Variovorax paradoxus: one gene and its partners. The protein of the gene in region 2 interacts with the protein of the main gene of each other region in a pairwise test. Links are inferred from orthologs where the notes say so. Each region holds a gene or a part of one and is shown on either strand. Other genes may lie near its edges.

The links.
Region 1: the proteins of ftsZ (region 2) and rlmN interact in binary tests that used the Escherichia coli proteins (3 or more experiments, as listed by UniProt). The link is inferred for Variovorax paradoxus from one-to-one orthologs.
Region 3: the proteins of ftsZ (region 2) and zapD interact in binary tests that used the Escherichia coli proteins (3 or more experiments, as listed by UniProt). The link is inferred for Variovorax paradoxus from one-to-one orthologs.

The regions. Positions count from the first base shown.
Region 1 is NZ_LR743507.1:3,955,621-3,958,634, reverse strand. What follows is about bases 144-3,002. They hold rlmN (23S rRNA (adenine(2503)-C(2))-methyltransferase RlmN), read left to right. Parts: upstream 144-928; coding sequence 929-2,077; downstream 2,078-3,002. Other genes in these bases: AACL56_RS18400 (helix-turn-helix domain-containing protein), read left to right, coding at 2,929-3,002; pilW (type IV pilus biogenesis/stability protein PilW), read left to right, coding at 2,082-2,936; ndk (nucleoside-diphosphate kinase), read left to right, coding at 482-907; AACL56_RS18420 (pseudouridine synthase), read left to right, coding at 144-329. Also shown: more of AACL56_RS18420, read left to right, coding at 1-143; more of AACL56_RS18400, read left to right, coding at 3,003-3,014.
Region 2 is NZ_LR743507.1:1,653,076-1,656,106, reverse strand. What follows is about bases 104-2,979. They hold ftsZ (cell division protein FtsZ), read right to left. Parts: upstream 2,211-2,979; coding sequence 996-2,210; downstream 104-995. Other genes in these bases: ftsA (cell division protein FtsA), read right to left, coding at 2,378-2,979; lpxC (UDP-3-O-acyl-N-acetylglucosamine deacetylase), read right to left, coding at 104-691. Outside these bases: more of lpxC, read right to left, coding at 1-103; more of ftsA, read right to left, coding at 2,980-3,031. UniProt on the Escherichia coli protein: Essential cell division protein that forms a contractile ring structure (Z ring) at the future cell division site. The regulation of the ring assembly controls the timing and the location of cell division.
Region 3 is NZ_LR743507.1:4,901,835-4,904,829, reverse strand. What follows is about bases 2-2,841. They hold zapD (cell division protein ZapD), read right to left. Parts: upstream 1,880-2,841; coding sequence 1,124-1,879; downstream 2-1,123. Other genes in these bases: AACL56_RS23160 (hypothetical protein), read right to left, coding at 1,919-2,841; AACL56_RS23170 (DNA gyrase inhibitor YacG), read right to left, coding at 915-1,127; AACL56_RS23175 (acyltransferase family protein), read left to right, coding at 2-877. Also shown: more of AACL56_RS23175, read left to right, coding at 1-1; more of AACL56_RS23160, read right to left, coding at 2,842-2,953. UniProt on the Escherichia coli protein: Cell division factor that enhances FtsZ-ring assembly. Directly interacts with FtsZ and promotes bundling of FtsZ protofilaments, with a reduction in FtsZ GTPase activity.

The DNA of each region.
Region 1 (3,014 bases), 2.3 Mb from region 2 along the record:
ACGGTCGTCCTCCGCGCGGTGAGCGGGGTGAGCGGGGTGGGCGCGGCAATCGCGGCGGCGGCAACGGTGGCCCGCCGCAGGGCCAGGGCCGCCGCGGCAATGCGGGCGGCGGCAATCGTCAAGGCGGAAGCCGGCAAGGCGATGACCGCCAGCCGAGCGCATCCAACCAGCCCGACCCGATGAAGACCTCGTTGGGCTACATCGGCGCCGACAGCTTCTCGCGCCAGCGAAAGGAGCAGCGGAGCGGCCAGGGCCGCCGCGGAGGCGGCGGTGGATTCGGTGGCGGAGGCCAGGGCGGGCAAGGCGGCGGACGCCGCCGCGGTCGCTGAAAGCCTGCCGACGTGGCGCGGCCTTTGCGGGGTTTTCACCAATCCGCCAGGTCACGCCGGTTAAAATCAGAGGCTTTGTCGACACGTGACGCAACGGACCTGTTGCAGTTGTGACAAAACACTTCAAAATCAAAGCTCCAGGAAGCATTTCAATGGCCATCGAACGTACCCTTTCCATCATCAAGCCCGACGCAGTTGCCAAGAACGTGATCGGCAAGATCGTTTCCCGTTTCGAAGCTGCCGGCCTCAAGATCGTCGCCGCCAAGCTGGTGCACCTGTCGCGCAACGAAGCCGAACAGTTCTACGCCGTGCACAAGGAACGCCCCTTCTTCAAGGACCTCGTCGAGTTCATGATCTCGGGCCCCGTGTTCGTGCAAGTGCTCGAGGGCGACAACGCCATCGCCAAGAACCGTGACCTGATGGGCGCCACCGATCCCAAGAAGGCAGCCGCCGGCACCATCCGCGCCGACTTCGCCGACAGCATCGACGCCAACGCCGTTCACGGTTCGGACGCTCCCGAAACCGCAGCGAACGAAGTCGCCTTCTTCTTCGCCGGCCTCAACGTCTACGCACGCTGAAGTCGTATCTCGACCGATTCCATGACCACGGCCAATCTGCTCGATTTCGATCTCGAGGGGTTGGCTGCGTTCTGCGAAAAACTCGGCGAGAAGAAATTCCGCGCCACGCAGCTGTTCCGCTGGATCCACCAGCGTGGCGCGAGTGACTTCACCCAGATGACCGATCTGGCGAAGTCATTGCGAGAAAAGCTAGCGACCACCGCGCGCGTGGAGGCCCTGCCGGTCCTCACGCAGCACGAATCCAAGGACGGCACGATCAAGTGGCTGTTCGACGTCGGCGACGGCAACGCCGTCGAAGCCGTATTCATTCCCGAGGACGACCGCGGCACGCTTTGCGTGTCGTCCCAGGCCGGCTGTGCGGTCGGTTGCCGCTTCTGCTCCACGGGGCACCAGGGCTTCAGCCGCAATCTCAGCACGGGCGAGATCGTCGCCCAGTTGTGGTTTGCCGAGCATTTCCTGCGCAAGCACCTCCGCCGCGACGAACGCGTCATCTCCAACGTGGTGATGATGGGCATGGGCGAGCCGCTGCAGAACTACTCGGCGCTCGTGCCTGCGCTGCGGACCATGCTCGACGACAACGCCTACGGGCTGTCGCGCCGTCGCGTGACGGTGTCGACCTCCGGCGTGGTGCCGATGATCGATCGCCTGGGCGCCGATTGCGCAGTGGCCATGGCCGTTTCGCTGCATGCGCCCAACGACGCGCTGCGCGACGACCTCGTGCCGCTGAATCGCAAGTACCCGATTGCAGAACTGCTCGAGGCTTGCAAGCGCTACCTCGTGCATGCGCCGCGCGACTTCATCACCTTCGAGTACTGCATGCTCGATGGCGTCAACGACCAGCCCGAGCATGCCCGCCAACTGATCGAGCTGGTGCGCACGCACGACGTGTCGTGCAAGTTCAACCTGATTCCTTTCAACCCGTTCCCGGCGTCGGGCCTTCTGCGTTCGCCGCAGCCTCGCGTGCTGGCATTCGCAAAGATGCTGAGCGAAGCCGGGATCGTGACCACCGTGCGCAAGACGCGCGGTGACGATATCGACGCCGCATGCGGACAACTCGCCGGCGACGTCAAGGACCGCACCCGTGCGGCCGAGCGCATGGCCCAGCGCCGCGCTGCAGAGCGACCCATCGTTTTGCATCCGGTTCGCAAGACCGCACCCCAGGAGCATTGACAGAATGAGCATGGCCTTTCCGATGACGACCGTGAATGCGCAGCGGCTGCTTGCCGTGGGCCTTGCCGGCGTCGCCGTGGCGTTACTGCTCTCGGGCTGCGTGAACACGCGGACCACCACAACCTCCTTGGCCGACAGCAGTTCGAGCAAGGGTAACGAGATCGTGACCGAATCGGACGAGAGTTCGCGGCAGCGCCGCGCTCGCCTTCGCATGGAGCTCGCGTCCGGCTACTTCGAGCAAGGGCAGACGACGGTCGCGCTCGACGAGATCAAGCAGGCGCTGGCCGCTGATCCGAACAATGCCGATGCTTACAACCTGCGTGGCCTGGTCTACATGCGACTGGACGACGCCGGCCTTGCGGAAGACAGTTTCCGTCGCGCCATCGCCATCAATCCGCGCGACGCCAATGCGCGCCACAACTACGGCTGGCTGCTGTGCCAGCAGAACCGCTTTGGCGACGCTGCCACGCAGTTCAACGAAGCGCTCGCCGTGCCGAGCTATGCCGACCGCGCCAAGACGCTCATGACCCAAGGCGTGTGCCAGCTCAAGGCGGGCCAGCGCGTCGAGGCCGAGCGCAGCCTCATGCAGGCGTACGAGATCGACGCCGGCAATCCGGTGGTCGGCTTCAATCTCGCATCGGTGCTCGCCCAACGCGAAGAGTGGTCGCGTGCGCAGTTCTACATTCGCCGCGTCAACAACAGTTCCGCAGCCAGTGCCGAAACGCTCTGGCTCGGCATCAGGATCGAACGAAAGCTCAACAACCGCGAGGCCGCTGCGCAGTTGGGAGGCCAGTTGCAACGACGTTTCCCCCAATCGCGGGAGGCATCAGCGTACGAGCGCGGGAATTTCAATGATTGATCGGGTTTCGGAGTTCGGCACTTCCGTGGCACAGCCGCTAGAGGAAGGCGACATCACGCACAAGACGGCCGGCGACCT
Region 2 (3,031 bases):
CGCCGGCATTGAGCACCTTGGTGTCGTCCATCACGATGGCGTTGTCGAGGCCGCCGCCGAGCGCGAGGCCCTTGCTGCGCATGTACTCGACCTCCTTGGTGAAGCCGAATGTGCGTGCACGCGCGATGTCGCGGCTGTAGGAGCCGGTTCCCAGGTCGAACTCGACGCGCTGGCCGGTGGAGTTCACCACGCGGTGGTCGAAGTCGATCTCGAAGCTGAGCTTGTAGCCGTGGTACGGCTCCAGGCTCGCCCACTTCTCGTTGGCGCCCTCGCCTTCGCGCACCTCGACCTTGCGGGTCACGCGGATGAAGCGGCGCGGCGCCTTCTGCAGCGCGATGCCCGCGCTCTGCAGCAGGAACACGAAGGACGAGGCCGACCCGTCGAGGATCGGCACTTCGTCGGCCGTGATGTCGATGTAGAGGTTGTCGATGCCCAGGCCCGCGCAGGCAGACATGATGTGCTCGACGGTCTGCACCTTCGCGCCGCCGGTGGAGACCGTGGACGCCAGGCGCGTGTCGGTGACCGACTCGGCCGTCATGCGGATGTCGACCGGTTCCGGCAGGTCGACGCGCCGGAACACGATGCCCGTGTCGGCCGGAGCCGGTCGCAGCGTCAGCTCCACGCGCTGGCCGCTGTGAAGCCCCACGCCCACGGCGCGGCTGATCGACTTGAGGGTTCGTTGTTGCAGCACGCCCGCGATTTTAGGCGCGTGCCGGGCATGACGCCCTATGCCCCTGGCTATGGCACCGATAGACATGGGTTCTATGAAAAGCCCCCGCGGTGGACGCAAAGGGCACGAAGTGAACGCAGCGTGTAGAGCCAGCGGAAGTCCCTTTCAGGTCTTCCCGAACCCCTTGCGAACCCTCGTGCCCTCTGCGTACGCAGGCCTCTTCGCGAGACACCGCGGAACCGGCTCTGCCGGGCCGCAGGTGTCGCCCCCGGCAGGGGGTTGGCGAAGCGACACGAAGTGCGCGCAGCCTGGGGGCGAGCCAGTATCAGTCGGCCTGGCGGCGCAGGAAGGCCGGGATCTCGAAGTCGTCCATGCCGCCCGAGGACAGCGCGTCCACCTTCGCGGCGGCCATCGTGCGGTTCGTGCGCCACACGCTGGGGACGGCCATGCCGTCGTAGTTGGGCTGGCTGCCGCCGCCCACGCCGGCGTGACCCACGCCACCGAGCGTCGGCACGGTGAACGGGATGTTGTCGGTGCCGGTGCGGATCACTTCGAGCGTCGGTGCCTGGCGGCGTGCATCGGCACGCGACAGGCCCGTGGCCACCACGGTCACGCGCATCTCGTCGCCCAGGCTGTCGTCATAGGCGGCGCCGTAGATCACGTGCGCGTCCGGCGAAGCGTAGGCGCGGATGGTGTTCATCGCCAGCTTCGATTCGTTCAGCTTCAGCGAGCCCTTCGATGCAGTCACCAGCACCAGCACGCCCTTGGCGCCCGAGAGGTCGATGCCTTCGAGCAGCGGGCAGGCCACGGCCTGTTCCGCGGCGATGCGCGCACGGTCCGGGCCTGCAGCGGCTGCCGTGCCCATCATGGCCTTGCCGGGTTCGCCCATTACGGTGCGCACGTCTTCGAAGTCGACGTTCACGCCGCCGTACTCGTTGATGATTTCCGAGATGCCGCCCACGGCGTTTTTCAGCACGTCGTTGGCTTGCGCGAAGGCTTCGTCCTGCGTGACGTCCTCGCCCAGCACGTCGAGCAGCTTCTCGTTGAGCACCACGATGAGCGAGTCGACGTTGGCTTCGAGCTCGGTCAGGCCGGCGTCGGCATTGGTCATGCGACGGCCGCCTTCCCAGTCGAAGGGCTTGGTGACCACGCCCACGGTAAGGATGCCCATTTCCTTCGCCACGCGCGCGATCACGGGTGCAGCGCCGGTGCCGGTGCCGCCGCCCATGCCGGCCGTGATGAACAGCATGTGCGCGCCGTCGATGGCCGCGCGGATGTCGTCCACCGCGAGCTCGGCCGCTTCACGGCCCTTGTCGGGCTTGCTGCCGGCGCCCAGGCCGCTGGTGCCGAGCTGGATGATCTTGTGCGCGTTGCTGCGTTGCAGTGCCTGCGCGTCGGTGTTCGCGCAGACGAACTGAACGCCCTGCACGCCGCGCTCCATCATGTGGGCGACTGCATTGCCGCCGCCACCGCCAACACCGATCACCTTGATCTGCGTGCCCTGATTGAACTCTTCGACTTCGATCATTTCGATGGTCATTCTTAACTCCTTGAATCTTGCAGTTGCCGTTTTGTATCTGTGAATATTTTTGCCGTGACGAGATCAACGATGCGCACGTCAGGATGGTGGACCTGTTCGTCGCCATCGCTCGTTGAAATGCATGGGTGGACTGCCACGCGCGAGCCACAGTGGAGACTTGATCATCGTCAGAAATTCCCCACGATGAAGTCCTTGAAACGTCCGAATGCAGTCTTTACCGACCCATTCTTCTGTGCGACCTTGAAGCCGCGCATGCGTGCGAAGCGAGCCTCTTCGAGAAGGCCCATGACTGTAGCGGCGCGAGGCTGTGCAACCATGTCGGACAACGCGCTGGAATACTTCGGGATGCCTCTTCGCACGGGCTTCAGGAAGATGTCCTCGCCGAGCTCGACCATGCCGGGCATCACCGCGCTGCCGCCAGTGAGCACCACGCCCGACGAAAGCACTTCCTCATAGCCCGACTCGCGCACCACCTGCTGCACGAGCGAAAAGATTTCCTCGATGCGCGGCTCGATCACGCCCGCCAGAGCCTGCTTGCTCAGCATGCGCGGGCCGCGGTCGCCCAGGCCGGGCACCTCGACCTGCGTGTCGGGGTCGGCCAGCAGCTGCTTGGCATAGCCGTTCTCGACCTTGATGTCTTCTGCATCCTTGGTGGGCGTGCGCAGCGCCATTGCGATGTCGCTCGTGATGAGATCGCCCGCGATCGGGATCACCGCCGTGTGGCGGATCGCGCCGTTGGTGAAGATCGCCACGTCGGTCGTGCCGGCGCCGATGTCCACCAGCACCACGCCGAGCTCGCGCTCGTCTTCCGTCAGCACCGC
Region 3 (2,995 bases), 3.2 Mb from region 2 along the record:
GGTGTGCCTGGGCACGCCGCTGCCACGCAACGACAGCCAGGCGCTGCAGGCGGTGGCCGATGCGACGCGCGAGGACAACTACTACGACGGTTTCGAGGAGGCCGCGCTGGGCGGCCAGTTCGTCTACCGCGCCGGCAGCGGAAAGCACAACGTGCTGCTGATCGGCGACAGCCACGTCGAGCAGTACGCGCCGCGCGCGCTCGAGTTGATCCGCGCGCAGCCCGCGAAGGCCCGCACCGCCTATTTCGCGACCAAGGGCTCATGCCCGCCCATACCCGGCTTGTTCAGCAGCGCGGACACGTCCTGCGACGAGCGGCGGGCGGCGGTGCTCGACCTGGCGCTCAAGCCCGAGGTGGATACGGTCGTCATCGGCGCCTGCTGGAGCTGCTATTTCACCGGCGCCGGACCCACGGTGAACTACTTCCTGGACGACAGGAAAGGTGTACACCCGTTCATTGGCGGCGACGGCATCGACCTGTCCCTCAAGTCGCTGGGCGAGGTGCTCAGGCGCCTGTCAGCGCACAAGAAGGTCTATCTGGTGTTGGGCAACCCTGTCGGGATGGCGTTCGATCCGCTGCAGCAGATCGAGGGCAGCCGGCTCGGTGGCATGACCGCTGCCAGTGGCCAGCTCAAGGCACCGATGCCGGAAGACCAGGCGCAGTTCAACGCGAGGCTGCAGCAGGTCGCCGAAGCCAGCGGCGCGGCGGTGATAGCGCCGTCCGCCAGTCTGTGCGCCGATGGTCAGTGCATCCGGAGCATGCCCGACGATGGCTCGCCCGCGTACAAGGACATCGGCCATCTCCGGCCGCGGTATGCGCGCAGCTTCGCGAGCTACATGGATCCGGCGTTGCTGGACGAGGACGCGGGCGGCAAGTGAGTCCGTCAGGCCGGCAACAGGCCGCCGGATGGTCGTCTTATTGGTGGGTCTTGGGATCGCCGAACGGCTCGTCGTCGGGCGGGGCCTCGGCCGGCATGCGGAACTCTTCGCTCGCCCACGCGCCCAGGTCGATGCCCTTGCAGCGCGCACTGCAGAACGGCCGGTACGCATTGCTCGGCGCGTAGACGCTGTCGCCGCCGCACGAGGGGCAACGCACGATGCGCTCGCCCTTGTCGTTCACCATGGTCATGCGCAGAGGGTCAGCTCGAAAGGCGCGTCGTCCGAGCTTTGATGCAGCCGGTCGTCCTTGTCGTGGCGCATCAAGCGCACGGACACCATGAGACGGTTGCCGCTGATTTCAGGGATCAACCCCAGCTTGGGGTCGATGCGCAGGCGCAGCAGCTGGAAGCTGCGGCCCTGTGGCAGGTTCTGCTGGAACTGGCCGTGGCTGGCAAGCACCTTGTAGGGCACGTCGGCATCGCGCAGCAGCTTGAGCAGCAGGTAGATTGACGAAGCCAGTGGGGAAAGGGTGTTCGACCACCGCTCGAGGTCGGCGCGGCGGTTCGGCGCGGGGCGGTGCTGCCAGGCGTAGTAGGCGGGCAGATCGAATTCGCAGGTGCCGCCCGGAATGCCGGCACGGCTGCGGATGCTCATGAGCCACTCGTTCTCCGTCAACGCCTGGCCGGCCTTGCCGGACACGCCGTTGAGCGTGGTGAAGTTGCGCTCGAGCTGGCCGACGACCTGGTCGAGCACCGCTTCGGCAATGGCCGGATTGCCCCGGTAGCTGTTGAAGACGTTCTTGTGCTTGTCGAGATCGCGCAGCACATCGGCCTTGAGGTCGGCGCGCGCGGCGACGTCCATGATCTCGAAGATCGTGATCAGGGCGTAGTGGTGGGACAGGGGCGATTCGGAGGGCACCAGTTCACCGAGGCGGCGAAACAGGTGCTCCAGCCGCAGGTAGGTGCGGATGCGCTCGTTGAAGGGGTACTCGTAAAGGATCACGCGTATCGGTTTTTCACGTCGGGTTCGAGCTCATGGCGCTCATTGTGATTTCGCAGCCGGGGGCGGCAGCACCTGGCGCACAGCCTCCAGCATACGCTGACCGAAAAGAATGTAACCCCGGGTCGAGACGTGTGTCTCGTTGGCGGGGAAGAGATCCATCATCTTGAAGCGGTTCTGCTCGGCAAGTTCGAACAGGTCCGGCCCGATATTCTGCGGGTTGAACACGGCCCGGAACTCGTCGGCATGGTTTTGTTGCAAATAGACCGTGCTCTTGTTGGGCACCACCATCCACACCACCTTGTAGGGTGCCGCAGTGTTCTCGAAGCTCTTCATGTAGCGCGCCGACTTGGCCGACAGCGCGGCGTTGACGCGGTCCTCGGCCGTCATCAGCAGCTTGTCGCAGGCGCGGTGGCTGAATTGCTTGCAGCCGTCCGGTACGACGCGCGCATCGATCAGCGGACCCCAGCGCTCGGGCGTGTTGGTCCAGCTGTCGGAGCGCAGGATGGCCTTGGTGTTGTGGTATGTGAACCAGCCGCTCAGCAGCTGGGCGTCCCAGTTGAGCTGGAAGCCTGGCGCCGGCTTCGACGGGTTCTCGAAGGGGGGCGGCGTCGGCTTGAAGGCGTGCTTCATCGTCTTGCAGGCCTCCGACTTTTCCATGCGGTCCTCGAGCAGGCGCTCGATGCTCTCGACGATCACCACCTTGCCCTTGAAGCCGGACTTCTCGAGCCAGCTCGAGAAGTCCCCGCACAGCGTGCCACCCAGGTTGTCCCAGTGGGTGGTCGTCATCTTGTAGCCGGCGCCCACGAGGGAAGCCTGCCATGCGTAGCGCACGGAGAAGCTGTCGCCGATCACCAGCACGTCGGATTCGTTGATCGGCCAGGTCTTGACGTCGGCGTCGGGAATGGGCGGCGGCGGCGTGTGCCAGCCGAACTCGCGCTCCGAAATGCGGCCGATGCGGGTCAGATCGCCGTAGGGAATCGGCGTGAAGAGGCTGACCACCAGGAGCGCGCAGCACACCAGGTAGCCCGCGGCGAAGATGCGAAGCCAGGTCCTGGCCGATTTCGTGTCTTCCATTTCAGCCCTCCACCGCGCTCCGCATGGTGTCCAGTGCATGAA